Linked DNA regions of Pleomorphomonas sp. PLEO. The protein of the gene in region 1 interacts with the protein of each later gene in a pairwise test. Links are inferred from orthologs where the notes say so. Each region holds a gene or a part of one and is shown in the gene's direction. Other genes may lie near its edges.

Region 1 (6,408 bases):
GGGAAACTCCCATAGGCCGGCGAGTGTTTTACCCTCCGGCCTCTGAGCCAGCAGGATACGTCCGTCGGCGTCGATCAGAGCGCAGGCAACGACCAGCACCATCTTCATCTGCCGCTCTCCAGACATTTGGTTGCCCGCATCCGCCTAAAATCCTGAAGATTTTTCCAGCGGATGCCTTGCCGCTTATCTCGACACATCTGCTTTTTTGAAAAGTCTGCAACTTTTCGGGCAGATGCTTAGCTGCGGTAATCGCCGTTGATGGCGACGTATTCCTTGGTGAGGTCGCAGGTCCAGACCGTGGCGCAACCCTTGCCGAGGCCTATATCGGCGCGGATGACGATCTCGTCCTTGCGCATCGCCGCCGAGGCGGCTTCCTCGGAATAGTCGGGGTCGCGCTCGCCGTCGACGGCAACGCGGATGCCGCCGAAATAGATGGCCAGACGATCGCGATCGGCCGGCTCGCCGGCCTTGCCGACGGCCATGACGACACGGCCCCAGTTGGCATCCTCGCCGGCGACGGCGGTCTTGACCAGCGGCGAGTTGGCGATGGCAAAGGCGATACGCTTGGCTGAGGCATCGTCGGTGGCGCCGGTCACATTGACCTCGATGAACTTGCGAGCGCCTTCGCCGTCGCGCACCACCATCTTGGCGAGGTCGGTGAGCAGGCCGTCGAGAGCGGCGCGGAAAGCGGCAAGGCGCGGGTCGGCCGGGTCGGTAATACGCGGCGCGCCATGGGGCGCCGCCTTGCCCGTCGCAAACAGCAGCAGCGTATCCGACGTCGACGTGTCGCTATCCACAGTGATCGAATTGAAGGACTGCCGTGTCCCCTTGCCGATGAGGTCCTGCAGCACCGGGGCAGCCAGCGGCGCATCGGTGAAGATGAAGGACAGCATGGTCGCCATGTCCGGAGCGATCATGCCGGCGCCCTTGGCCATGCCGTTGATCGTCACCGGTACACCACCGAGATCGACCGTGGCGGTGACCACCTTCGGGAAGGTGTCGGTGGTCATGATGGCGCGTGCGGCGTCGAGCCATGGCGCCGGCGCCATGCGGCCGGAAAGCTCGGCGAGCACTGCCTCGAACTTCTTGGGATCGAGCGGTTCGCCTATAACGCCTGTCGAAGCGAGGAACACCTCGCCGGCCGGCACGCCGAGAGCGGCGGCAACGTAGGCGGCGGAGGCTTCCACCGTCTCGCGGCCCTTCTTGCCGGTGAAGGCGTTGGCATTGCCCGAGTTGACCATCACCGCCCGCGCCTTGCCGGCGGGCAGGTTGGCGCGGCACCAGTCGACCGGCGCTGACGGGCACTTGGATGTGGTGAAGACGCCGGCCACTTCGGTCCCCTCGTCGAGGGCAACCAGCAGCACGTCGGTTCGGCCCTTGTACTTGATGCCGGCGGCGGCGGTCGCAAAGCGCACGCCCTTAAGGGCCGGCAGCTCGGGATAGGACTTTGGGGCGAGCGGTGACAGGTTTCCGGACATCTTCGGCTCTTCACGAGGAGATAGCGGACCCCGGCCGACGGGCGGCCGGGGCGGATAGGCGTCTATTACTTGGCGGGAGCCGGCGTTGCCGGGGCGGCGGCCGGATCGGCAGGCGCGGCGGGCGGCGTCAGGATCTCGATCTTGGCCTCGCCGCGCATCTTGGCGAGCGTCTCCTGATACTTGTCGCGCTGGACCATCTGGATCACCTGCTCGCGCACTTGGTCGAGGGTCGGCACTGGCTGGGTGCGGCGTTCTTCGACCTTGATGATGTGATAGCCGAACTGGCTCTTGACGGGCTTGGTCGACGTCTCACCGGGCTTCAGCGCGAAGGCTTCTGCTTCGAACTCAGGCACCATCTGGCCCTTGGCGAAGAAGCCGAGGTCGCCGCCGTTGCCCTTGGAGCCCGGATCCTGCGACTTTTCCTTGGCGATGGCTTCGAAATTGCCGCCATCGGCGAGCTGCTTCAGGATGGCATTGGCCTCATCTTCGGTCTTCACGAGGATGTGACGGGCGTGCACTTCTTCCGGCGGCGTGTAGCTTGCGATGTCCTTTTCGTAGCGGGCCTTGACGTCCTCGTCGGAGATCTTGCCCTGCAACTCGTCCTCGACATAGGTATTGCGCAGGGCCTGCGCTTCGAGGAAGGCCATACGCGCCTTGTATTTCGGGCTGTCGGCAGTGCCAGCCGCCTTGGCGGCGTCGGCCACCACATGCATGTCGACGAGCGCGTCGACCACCATCGAGCGGCGCTGTGCCTCGGGCACCTGAGCAAGCTGCTCGCCGAACACGTCGGTGGCCATCTGCACTTCGGTGGCAGTGATATCCTGGCCGTTTACGCGGGCCACCACGTCGTCGGCCGAGGCCGGCAGCACGGAAAGGGGCAGCGCGAGGAGAGCGGCGGCGAGAAGACCGAGGCGACCGCGAGTGCCGGTTGCGGGAGCAAAATTCATCGGGACGATCCTGTCTTCGGTCCGGCACCCGGGAGATCGGGCCGGCACCGTGATGGCAGCCCTATAGCGCGCTCGGCGCGCGGCGGCAAATTCTCCGTAACGGCGCGGACAAAAAAACAGCCTCTCGCCGTATCGCTGTGGGAGCGGTGCATCACCGAAGACCAATCGCATCGCGCGGTCGCGGGAAGCGCCGATTCCGGCCATCCGGGTGGGGCCAGCGTTGACATATCTCCGACCCCGCCATAGATGGAGCGTGGCTCGGCAGGTCGGGCGAACGGTTGGCCCAGAACCAAACGCTGGGCGTCGCCGCTTCCCTTTCCCGCACCTGCACACGGAATTCTGATCGAAGGGATGGGCTGCCATGGTCGGCCTCGGCGGATTAGCACGCAAGATTTTTGGTTCGGCGAACGACCGCCGCATCCGCTCCTATCGCCCCACCGTTGAGGCGATCGGCGCGCTCGAGGCGGAAATGGAGGCGCTTTCCGATGAGGCGCTTGCCGGCAAAACCCTCGAATTCCGCGAGAAACTCGCCGCTGGAACCGATCTGGAGACGCTGCTGGTTCCCGCATTCGCCGTTGTGCGTGAAGCGGCCAAGCGCGCCCTCGGTCAGCGCCATTTCGACGTGCAGCTGATCGGCGGCATGGTGCTCAACGACGGCGACATCGCAGAGATGAAGACCGGCGAAGGCAAGACGCTGGTGGCGACACTCGCCGTCTACCTCAATGCGCTGCCGGGCAAGGGCGTCCACGTCGTCACCGTCAACGACTACCTCGCCAGCCGCGACGCCGAGTGGATGGGGCGCGTCTATCGCTTCCTCGGTCTTTCCGTCGGTATCATCGTCCACGGCCTTTCCGATGACGAGCGCCGCGCCGCCTATGCCTCGGACATCACCTACGCCACCAACAACGAGCTCGGCTTCGACTATCTGCGCGACAACATGAAGTACGAGAAGGCGCAGATGGTGCAGCGCGACCATCACTACGCCATCGTTGACGAAGTGGACTCGATCCTTGTCGACGAGGCGCGTACGCCGTTGATCATTTCCGGTCCGCTCGAGGATCGCTCCGAGTTCTACAACACCATGGATACGTTCATCCCCGGCATTGCCGAGGATGATTTCGAGATCGATGAGAAGCAGCGCACGGCCATCTTCTCCGAGATCGGTACCGAGCGGATGGAAGAGCGTCTCCGCGCCGCGGGCCTCTTGAAGGGCGGCTCACTCTACGACGTCGAGAACGTCTCGGTTGTCCATCATCTCAATCAGGCGCTCCGGGCGCACAAGCTGTTCCAGCGCGACCGCGACTACATCGTGAAGGACAACGAGGTCGTCATCATCGACGAGTTCACCGGCCGCATGATGCCGGGTCGCCGCTATTCGGACGGCCTGCACCAGGCGCTGGAGGCCAAGGAGCACGTGCGCATCCAGCCGGAGAACCAGACGCTCGCCTCGATCACCTTCCAGAACTATTTCCGCATGTACGACAAGCTGGCCGGCATGACCGGCACGGCGTCGACGGAGGCGGACGAGTTCGCCGACATCTACGAGCTCGAAGTCGTCGAGATTCCGACGCACCGTCCGATCTCCCGCATCGACGATCACGATGAGGTCTATCGGACCGTCGAGGAAAAATACGCGGCGATCATCGAAACCATCCGCGTCTGCAAGGAGAAGGGGCAGCCGATCCTGGTTGGCACCACCTCCATCGAGAAGTCCGAACAGCTGGCTGAGCTTCTCATTAAGCGCGGCTTCCAGCAGAGCGATCCGGACGTGCTGATGGACGGCGACAAGCCGGTATTCCAGGTGCTCAACGCTCGCTATCACGAGCAGGAAGCCTACATCATCTCGCAGGCCGGCCTGCCCGGCGCCGTGACGATCGCCACCAACATGGCCGGCCGCGGTACCGACATCCAGCTCGGCGGTAACGCCGACATGCTGATTGCCCACCGCCTCGGCGACGTTCCGCCGGGACCGGAGCGCGATGCCCGCGAGGCGAAGATCCGCGAGGACGTCGCCCGCCTCAAGGAAAAGGCGCTCGCCGCCGGTGGCCTGTTCGTGCTCGGCACCGAGCGCCACGAAAGCCGGCGCATCGACAACCAGCTGCGCGGTCGTTCCGGCCGCCAGGGCGACCCCGGCCAGTCGCGCTTCTATCTTTCGCTTCAGGATGACCTGATGCGCATCTTCGGCTCCGACCGTATGGACGGCATGCTGCAGAAGCTCGGCCTGAAGGATGGTGAAGCCATCATCCACCCGTGGATCAACAAGGCCCTCGAAAAGGCGCAGCAGAAGGTCGAGGCGCGCAACTTCGACATCCGCAAGAACCTTCTCAAGTTCGATAACGTCATGAACGATCAGCGCAAGGTGATCTTCGAGCAGCGTATCGAGCTGATGACCGAGGAGAGCGTTGCCGACACCGTCGCCGACATGCGCCGCGAAGTGATTTCCGCCCTGGTGGCGCGTCATATCCCCGAGAACGCCTATGCCGAGCAGTGGGACGTCAAGGGTCTGCATGACGCGGCGATCGAGACGCTGAACGTCGACGTTCCGATCCCCGATTGGGCCAAGGAAGAGGGCATTGCCGATCAAGAGATCGAGGAGCGGCTCATCGCCGCCGCCGATGCCGACTTTGCCGCCCGTGAGGAACGCGTCGGCTCCGAGCTGATGCGCCGCGTCGAAAAGGCGATCCTGCTGCAGACGCTGGACAACCTGTGGCGCGAGCATCTGGCTCACCTCGACCACCTGCGCTCCGTGATCGGCTTCCGTGGCTATGCCCAGCGCGACCCGCTCAACGAATACAAGACCGAGGCCTTCTCGCTGTTCGAGGCGCTGCTCAACGATCTTCGCCGTCAGGTGACGGCGAACCTTGCTCGCGTCGAGATCCGGCAGGCGCCGCCCGAAACGCCGGCCTTCGACGAAGGGGTGCTATCGGCCCATCACGCCGATCCGGCGACCGGTCTCGAGCTGGAGCCGATCGGTATGGAATCGAATTTTGTTGCCGCGCCCGTCGAACGCGATCCCAACGACCCCGCCACCTGGGGGCACATCGGCCGGAACGAGCCGTGCCCCTGCGGCTCCGGCAAGAAATTCAAGCACTGCCACGGCCAGTTCGCCTGAGGGTTGGCCTACGCGTCCGGCCGGGAAGTCATCGACTTTCCGGCCGGATGAGGGCGTCGGTTAGACAATTCGTCGATATTGTTGCCCGAAAGGGCTGTCATAAAAGCTGATCAGCAATTGCACGAATTATGTCTGCCTGTGCAAAGGCGCATGCTGGATCTGAACGATTAATCTTGACTTTTAATGTCAACTCTTTAATCAGATGGTGTCATGCGCCTTACCCAAGCAACCAATTATTCGATCAGGGTGCTGCTCTATTGCGCGGTGAATCCCGACCGCCCGAGCCGCGTCGCTGACATCGCGGCCACCTTCGACATGTCGGAGACGCACCTGTTCAAGATTTTGAAGGTGCTGGTGGATCACAAGTTCATCGAGACCATTCGCGGCCGTCACGGCGGCCTGAAGCTCGGCAAGCCGGCCGAGGATATCAAGCTCGGCGACGTGATTGCCGCCACCGAGGAAAGCTTCCAGATGGCGGAATGCTTCTCGGAGGATGGACACAAGGACTGCCCGCTGATCCTGTCCTGCGAATACAACCGCGTGCTGCGCGAGGCGCTGGGCGCCTTCTTTGCCGTGCTCGACCGCTACACGGTGGCCGATATCGCCAAAGACCGCTCGATGTTGCGCGACGCGCTCGGCATCGACGATCTTCTCCATCCGGCGCTTGCCAGCGCCTGACGCGGTTCGTCACGTCGTTTTTTGAGCCCGCCCGGCGGTTTCCGTCGTGGTGGGCTTTGTCTTTTCTTGCTGCCCCTTTTCGGCGCTCGCCTCGTTCCCCATATTGATCGGCGAGGGGCAAGGGTCATGTCCCAATCTCCAAGATATCCAGACGCTTCCGCCGGGCTTCGGACGGCGGGACGCGGGCTCCAGG
Region 2 (2,950 bases), 530 kb from region 1 along the record:
GCGCCGGCCATGAACCCATCAAGATCGAAGTTTCGGTCAGCCGAAGCGATCGCCCTGAGACCAGTGTTAGTGGCTCCGGCGGGGATTGCCTCATCGATGCGGGCGAATATCGCTTCGCGCGGATCGGGACGACCTTCGCGCGGCAGCGTCACCACATTATCGCCTGCCGGCGGTGGCTCGATGTCCGCCTTGCGGCCGGCGAACGGATCGAAAGGTGGCTTCTCGTTACCGGTGCGCGTACCCAGCACGCTCCTGAGGCGCCAGAAAATGACAACGGCAATCACGAGGAAGATGAGGCTGGTGAGATCGAGGAAGGCGTTCATCCGAGCATCGTTTCCCTCAGTTGGCGCCGGGAGGGCGCAGCATCGCGTTTCTGTCGTCTGCCTATGTAGGCGACGGCAGCGGCGAGGGAAAGACGGACATGCGGTGAATCTTGAGCGATTTCGAAGACAAGGCCGTCGCTTGCCTCCCGCTATCGCTCCGACCATATGGTACGGCAGTGACCCTTGCGCCCCGCTGACCGGGCGGCGCATCATGTCAAAACACGCCAAATGAACCGGAACCGCCATGCGTCTTTCGCCTTACCTGCCGCTTCTTCTCATCGCCTGGCCGATCGCCGAGATCGCCACGCTCGTTTGGGTGGGCGGTCACCTCGGCGTCATCAATACCGTCGGGTTGGTGCTACTCGCCGCATTCGGTGGCTTGGCGCTGTTCCGCTATGTCGGCTTCGGCCTGCTACGCCGGGTGCAAGTGGAGCTTTCCGGGGGACGGATGCCGACAGGTGCGCTGCTCGAGGGCTTTGTGGTGCTCGTCGCTGGCGTCTTGCTGATTCTGCCGGGCTTCTTGTCCGATGTTCTAGCCTTCCTGTTGCTATTCTCCCCGATACGGCGGTTGATCATCGCGTCGATCGCAGCACGCCTTACGGTGTCGACTATGTCTTCGAGCCGCCAGTCACCGGATGACGGTGTCGTCGACCTTGATGAGGATCAGTGGGAAAGGCGCGGCGGTGGCAGTTCGCCATGGTCGGATCGCCCTTCATTCCCTCCATCCGACCGTGACGGCGATCGGCCTTGATCTCATTCGTCAAGCCTGATAGCGCTCGGACCTGCGGAAAAATCGAGAAACGGCCTTCTGCTGCCGGTTCCACCAAAACACAGGGTCACCCTTGCGGGCGTGGTCGCCCCGGCTGGCCGGAGGAGTTCGAGAATGAGTTCGGTTCAGCCCGAAAACGGCGCAGCTGAAGCCCAGCCGTCGATGAGCGTCGTTGCCCAGTATGTCAAGGATCTGTCCTTCGAGAACCCGAAGGCGCCCGATAGCTTGCGGGCTCGCGAAGCGGCGCCGCAGATTTCCATCGGCGTCAACGTCAACTCTCGCCAGCGCAGCCAGAGCGAATACGAGATCGATCTTCATCTCGAAGCCAAGGCGGCGATCGGTGAGGAAGTGTTCTTCAATGTCGAGCTGACCTACGGCGGTCTCGTCACCGTGCAGAACGTGCCGGCCCAGCATCTGCACCCCTTCGTCAACATCGAGGGCCCGCGCCTTCTCTTCCCCTTCGCGCGCCAGATCATCGCCGATGCCGTCATTCGCGGTGGCTTCCCGCCGCTGCTGATCGATCCGATCGATTTCGTCGCACTCTACCAGCAGTATCTCTCCCGCCTGCAGCAGATGCAGCAGCAGCAGGGAGCTGCCAACTGAGGCACACGCCTCGAACCGACACGAACGGCGCGCCTCCGGAAGGGGGCGCGCCGTTTGTCTTTTCGCAGGATTGCTGCGCTATGGCCGCGGTTCAGGTCCTGAGATCGGCAAGATAGGTGTTCTCGGCACGGGAGCGGGCGTAGGCTTCCGGTTCTATCCGGGCAAAAAGCAGAGCCTCGTCCCGGGCGCTCGGCGCGGCAAGGATGGTGCCGTCGGGGGCTGCGATACGGGAAAGGCCCGCATAGGCAAAGTCACCATCACGGCCACAGTTGTCGACATAGGCGACGAAGATCTGGTTTTCAAAGGCGCGCACGGCGATCATGTGGGCGGCGATGAAATCGGCCGACCCGCTCATCGGCAAGGCCGTCGGCACCAGTATCGCGTCGACGCCGGCGCGGGCGAGACGGCGAACGTTCTCGGGGAATTCCACGTCATAGCAAATCAATAGACCCAGGCTCAGCCCATCCTGGCGAACGATGATCGTCGAGGGCGCCGCCGCGCGAAACCAGTGCCTCTCATAAGGGCCATAGAGATGGCTCTTGCGGTAGACCGCCCGGTTATCGCCTGAAACCCACAGCGCGCTGTTGTAGAGCGCGTCACCGTCGCGCTCGGCAAAGCCGGCGACGATGCCTAGGGAATGTCGGCGGGCGATCGCAGCGACGTTGGCAGCAAGCGGGCCGTCGGCCGGCTCCGCCAGAAGCGGCAGATCGGGGCCGGCGCCATAACCGACGAGGCCGAGCTCCGGCGTTACCAGGAGGCGGGCGCCGCTGGCCGCCGCTTCGGCTGCTGCCCGCTCCAACAGATCGAGATTGGCGGCGACGTCTGACGGGCGGGATTGCATCTGCAAGGCGGCAAGCAGCATCGGCGGCTCCACGGGAAGAGGCGAGATCGAAAGGCATACAGGCCAGGAAAGCACCACTCAGGCGGTTGGCGCTAGTGCTACAAATGCCCGTTTTATAGGCTTGCTTGGGAGCCTGCCGGACTGGATCGGCCGAGGTTTTGGCTTAAAAAGGGAGCAACGCTGCCGGTGATACCGGTATCTTTTGAGGAGCTTGAGTGATGGGTCCGCAGGTCGATCCCGTTTCGTCCGATATGGTCGTGCCGAAGGAAGCCGATGTCGTCATTGTCGGCGGTGGCATCATTGGCACCAGTTCGGCGCTTTATCTGGCCGAGCGGGGCCTCAAGGTGGTGCTGCTCGAAAAGGGCCATGTCGGCGGCGAGCAGTCGAGCCGCAACTGGGGCTGGGTTCGCCAAG

What was found. The genes of interacting proteins can lie anywhere in the genome.
Region 2: the proteins of secA (region 1) and secB interact in binary tests that used the Escherichia coli proteins (3 or more experiments, as listed by UniProt). The link is inferred for Pleomorphomonas sp. PLEO from one-to-one orthologs.

The regions. Positions count from the first base shown.
Region 1 is NZ_CP166625.1:1,111,391-1,117,798, forward strand. Bases 2,395-5,737 are described here. They hold secA (preprotein translocase subunit SecA), read left to right. Parts: upstream 2,395-2,786; coding sequence 2,787-5,537; downstream 5,538-5,737. Other genes in these bases: AB6N07_RS04905 (peptidylprolyl isomerase), read right to left, coding at 2,395-2,425. Also shown: 8-oxo-dGTP diphosphatase MutT, read right to left, coding at 1-108; bifunctional glutamate N-acetyltransferase/amino-acid acetyltransferase ArgJ, read right to left, coding at 237-1,478; more of AB6N07_RS04905, read right to left, coding at 1,544-2,394; iron-responsive transcriptional regulator RirA, read left to right, coding at 5,748-6,215. UniProt on the Escherichia coli protein: Required for protein export, interacts with the SecYEG preprotein conducting channel.
Region 2 is NZ_CP166625.1:581,486-584,435, reverse strand. It holds secB (protein-export chaperone SecB), read left to right. Parts: upstream 1-1,206; coding sequence 1,207-1,695; downstream 1,696-2,950. Other genes in the region: AB6N07_RS02455 (NAD(P)/FAD-dependent oxidoreductase), read left to right, coding at 2,755-2,950; AB6N07_RS02460 (carbon-nitrogen hydrolase family protein), read right to left, coding at 1,787-2,557; AB6N07_RS02470 (FxsA family protein), read left to right, coding at 568-1,074; AB6N07_RS02475 (Tim44/TimA family putative adaptor protein), read right to left, coding at 1-323. UniProt on the Escherichia coli protein: One of the proteins required for the normal export of some preproteins out of the cell cytoplasm. It is a molecular chaperone that binds to a subset of precursor proteins, maintaining them in a translocation-competent state.